DNA from 2 places in the Peterkaempfera bronchialis genome. Region 2 is predicted to be linked to the other one. Evidence: riboswitches for the same ligand, from Rfam matches in the RefSeq annotation. Region 2 holds a riboswitch; the other holds the start of a gene.
The links. Region 2 has a riboswitch for glycine ahead of gcvP (aminomethyl-transferring glycine dehydrogenase). Riboswitches for the same ligand answer to the same signal wherever they lie in the genome.

Region 1 (2,185 bases), 4.0 Mb from region 2:
AAGGGCAGCGCCACGACCTCGACCGGCTCGTGGCTGCCACGGACGTCCACGGCGGCCGGGCTGCCGGGGGCGGCGTGGGCGGCGTCGACATAGGCGATGGCGATGGGCTTGCCCAGGGTCGGGGACGGGGCGCCCGAGGTGACCTCGCCGATCGGCTCGCCGGAGGCGGAGACCACGGCATAGCCGGCGCGGGGCACCCGGCGCCCGGGGGAGACCAGGCCGACCAGCACCCGCGGCGGGTGGGACTCGGCGTCGGCGGCGGCCTTCTCCAGGGCGGCGCGGCCGACGAAGTCCCCGCCGTTGGTGGTCTTGTCGAACCGCACCACGCGGCCGAGCCCCGCGTCGAAGGGGGTGGTGGCGGTGGTCAGCTCATGCCCGTACAGCGGCATGCCGGCCTCCAGGCGCAGCGTGTCGCGGCAGGAGAGGCCGCAGGGGACCAGGCCCCGGTCGGCCCCGGCCTCGGTGAGCCGCTGCCACAGGTGGACGGCGTCGGCCGGGGCGGCGAACAGCTCGAAGCCGTCCTCGCCGGTGTAGCCGGTGCGGGCCAGCAGCACCTCGCGGCCGGCCACGGTGGCGGGCAGGCAGGCGTAGTACTTGAGCCCGGCCAGGTCGGCGTCGGTGAGCGAGCCGAGCACGGCGGTCGACTCCGGGCCCTGGACGGCGATCAGCGCATAGGCGTCGCGGTCGTCGCGGACGCTGGCGTCGAACCCGGCGGTGCGGGCGGTGAGCTCGTCCAGCACCAGCTGGGCGTTGGAGGCGTTGGCCACCACCAGGAACTCGGCGTCCCCGGTGCGGTAGACGATCAGGTCGTCCAGGATGCCGCCGTCCTCGCCGCAGATCATGGTGTAGCGGGCGCGGTGCAGGCCGAGCGCGGAGACAAAGCCGACCAGCGCGTGGTCCAGCGCCTCCCCGGCCTGCGGGCCGGTCACGGTGATCTCGCCCATGTGGGAGAGGTCGAAGAGGCCGGCCCGGGTGCGTACGGCGTTGTGCTCCTCGCGCTCGCTGCCGTAGCGCAGCGGCATGTCCCACCCGGCGAAGTCGGTCATGGTGGCGCCGAGGGCGCGGTGGACGGCGTCCAGGGCGGTACGGCGGGGTCCGGCGGTCATGGTGGTGCTCCTCGGTGGGCTTGACTCTCGGGTACGTGAACGGGCATGCGGACGGAAACGGGCGGACCGGCAGGGCATGCGCGGGGCATGCGGCGGCTCGGGTCTCCCCATCTGTCGTCGCAACCTGAGAGCTTCACCGCGCCCGCCCCCGAGCGGGGGCGACGGCGGGCTTGCACCGTGGGTGGGAGCACGGCTGACCGTGTCCGCTTTCCAGATGTGCCTCGCCCGCGCGGTAGCTGTGCCTGAGAGATTCCGGGGAGGAGTTGCTCCTTCGGCGCCGACGTCGGCCGCCCCGACGGAGTCGGGTTCGGACGGTCGGGCTCTCCCGCGCGGGTTCGAACGGCCGGTATGGAGTTGGGCGCGCTCATCATGACACGGGCGGGGCAGCGGCGCGAGGTCGGCTCGGGGAGCGGCGGACCGGGCCATTCCCCGGGGATTGTCATTGCCCTTTCCTGGGGAATTCGGGATGCGTTCCCGGTGGAGCGGGTCACCGGGGTGGTCGGGGTGGGGACAGGTGGGGGCGGCGCCGCTGCGGCGGGGTGCCCGGCTCTCGGTACGGAGCCGCCGGGGGCGGGCCGGGACGGCTAAGGTTCGGGTTCGGGGGCGGGTACGCCCTCCGGCAGGCACGTGAGAACGGCGGTTCAGGTCAGATGGGCTTTCCGGCGGGCGGCGCCCCCATGGAGTACCCGGCGGCGGAGTACCCGGCCGGGGAGTACCCGGCGGCGGGATACCCGGTCGTGGAGTATCCGGTCGTGGAGTATCCGGCGGCGGCGTGGATGGACGGCGGGAACTGGCCCGCCAATGAGCTGGAGCAGGTGCTCTCGGCCGCGCTGGGCGACCCGGGGGCGACCCCGAGGGTCTTCGAGGTGCTGGCCCGCAGCCAGGTGTGGGTGCCGCTGCCCGGGGGCGGCGGCCCGGACAGCCCCGGCCTGGACCTGCCCACGATCGAGCTGGCCGGAGCCCCGTACGTCCCGGTGTTCTCCTCCGAGGAGACCTTCCGGCGGATCGCCGGGGGGATGGCCTGCACGGTCGCCCCGATGTGGGAGTTCGCCCGGGGGCTGCCGGTGGGCGTCGGCATC
Region 2 (2,185 bases):
CCCACCGCGATGTCGGCGCCCAGCTCGCCGGGGGACCTGAGCAGGGTGAGGGCCAGCAGGTCGGCGGCGACGGTGACCACCGCGCCCAGCGCATGGGCCTGCTCCACCAGCGGGGCCAGGTCGCGCACGGCGCCGGAGGCGCCCGGGTACTGGAGCAGCACACCGAAGACGCCGCGCTCGGCGACCTCGGCCGGGATGCCGTCGGAGAGGTCAGCGACGACCACCTCGACCCCGGTGGGTTCGGCGCGGGTCCCGATCACGGCGGCGGTCTGCGGCAGGCAGTCGGCGTCCACCAGGAAGACGCCGCCCTTGACCTTGCCCATGCGGCGGGAGAGCGCCATGGCCTCGGCGGCGGCGGTGCCCTCGTCCAGCAGCGAGGCGCCGGAGGTGGGGAGGCCGGTGAGGTCGGCGACCATGGTCTGGAAGTTCAGCAGCGCCTCCAGCCGGCCCTGCGAGATCTCCGGCTGGTACGGGGTGTAGGCGGTGTACCAGGCGGGGTTCTCCAGCACATTGCGGAGGATCACCGGCGGGGTGAAGGTGCCGTAGTAGCCCAGGCCGATCATCGGGGTGAGCACCTGGTTGCGGTCGGCCAGCTCGCGCAGCTCGGCCAGCACCTGGGCCTCGGAGCGGGCTCCGGGGAGGTCCAGGCCCTGGAGGCTGCGGATCGCCTCCGGTACGGCGGCGGCGGTCAGCTCGTCCAGCGAGCCATAGCCGACGTGGGCCAGCATCTTGTCCTGCTCGGCCCGGTCCGGGCCGATGTGGCGGTTCTCGAAGGGGCTCGCCTGCTCCAGCTGGGCAAGGGTCGCCGCGGTCGCGGCGCGGGAGCGCGCGATCGTCTGGTCGGCATTCATGGCGCTTGAGGCCTCCTGGTCACGGACCGGTAGGGGCTCGCGCGCGTACGGGCACCGGCGTCCTACGGGGCCGGCGGCCGGGGCGTGCGTGCCCGGACGGCCTCCCCCTCTGTCATCGGAACCTGAGAGCTTCACCGGCCCGCCCGCGCCCGGGGGTTGCGACCCGTGCCCGTGCCCGCCGGCTTGCACCGTCGGTGAGGGGCCGACCGCCGGCTTCTGCACCGGCCGCGCCCGCCCCTGCTTTCCAGAGTGACCTCGCCCGTCCGGTACGGATGCCTGAGAGATTCCGGGGAGGAGTTGCTCCTTCGGCGCCGCGCCCCGTCGATGCGGGGGCGTGAGGACTCTCCCGAACGGGCTCGACGGTCATCCCCACAGTACCAGCGGACCCCCGCGCACCCCGGGTCGACCGCGTCACCACCAGCGGCGGCGACCGGCACCGGAAGCCCGGCGCCGGAAGACCTCTGCTACCCCCGAACGGTCCACTGGAATCCCGCTCGGCCCTCCCCAGGTCGACAGCGGGACAAATATGCCTTTTGGTGTGAGATGGCGGTGTGACCGCCTGCTACTCACCCACCGCCCCGGCCCTCGGGGCCCGCCGGCGCCTGCGCCGGGGAACCGCACTGGAGGAACCGTGCAGACCGACATCGATCCGCGGGACCTGATCGGTCACAAGGCCGTCGACCGGAACGGGGACAAGATCGGCACCGTGGACGAGGTGTACCTCGACGACGCGACCGGCCGCCCCGAGTGGGCCGCGGTCCGCACCGGCGTCTTCGGCCGCGACGCCTTCGTCCCGCTCAACGCAAGCGAGTTCTCCGGCGACCAGCTGCGGGTGCCGTACGAGAAGTCGCTCATCAAGGACTCCCCCGACTTCGGCGCGGGCCAGCACCTCTCGCCCGCGCAGGAGATGCAGCTCTACCGCTACTACGGCCTCGACGCCCCCGGCGGCCGCGCGCCGCAGAGTGCGGCGCAGCCCGCGCCGGACCGCGACTTCGGCGCGGTGCCGGCCGCCGGCCCCGCCCAGGACCAGGCCCAGTCGCAGTCGCAGTCGCAGGCCCAGACCCAGGCCCAGGCGCCCGCAGCGGCGCAGGAGGCCCGGCCGCACCAGGAGGCCCAGGCGGCCCAGGCGGCCGAGTCGCGCCGCACCGAGGAGACGGCCGCCCGGGCACGCCTGGCATCGGAGGACCAGAGCGCGTCCGCGCACCGGCCGAGCACGGTCGAGCACATCCACGCGGCCCCCCGGTTCACCGAGCCCGGCCCTGCCCAGACCTCGGCGGCGCGGCAGGAGTCCTCCGCCACGACCCGGCCCGGCCCCTCGCACCTGGACGTGGTCT

Region 1: linked by a shared signal. The riboswitch ahead of gcvT (glycine cleavage system aminomethyltransferase GcvT) and the one ahead of gcvP (aminomethyl-transferring glycine dehydrogenase) in region 2 are both predicted to bind glycine.

The regions. Positions count from the first base shown of each region.
Region 1 covers NZ_CP031264.1:4,727,719-4,729,903, forward strand. The annotation lists gene gcvT (glycine cleavage system aminomethyltransferase GcvT) at 1-1,106, opposite strand, end outside; glycine riboswitch at 1,208-1,326, opposite strand; glycine riboswitch at 1,327-1,444, opposite strand; gene C7M71_RS21130 (enhanced serine sensitivity protein SseB) at 1,757-2,185, shown strand, end outside.
Region 2 covers NZ_CP031264.1:684,522-686,706, forward strand. The annotation lists gene gcvP (aminomethyl-transferring glycine dehydrogenase) at 1-851, opposite strand, end outside; glycine riboswitch at 1,106-1,210, opposite strand; gene C7M71_RS03090 (DUF2382 domain-containing protein) at 1,483-2,185, shown strand, end outside.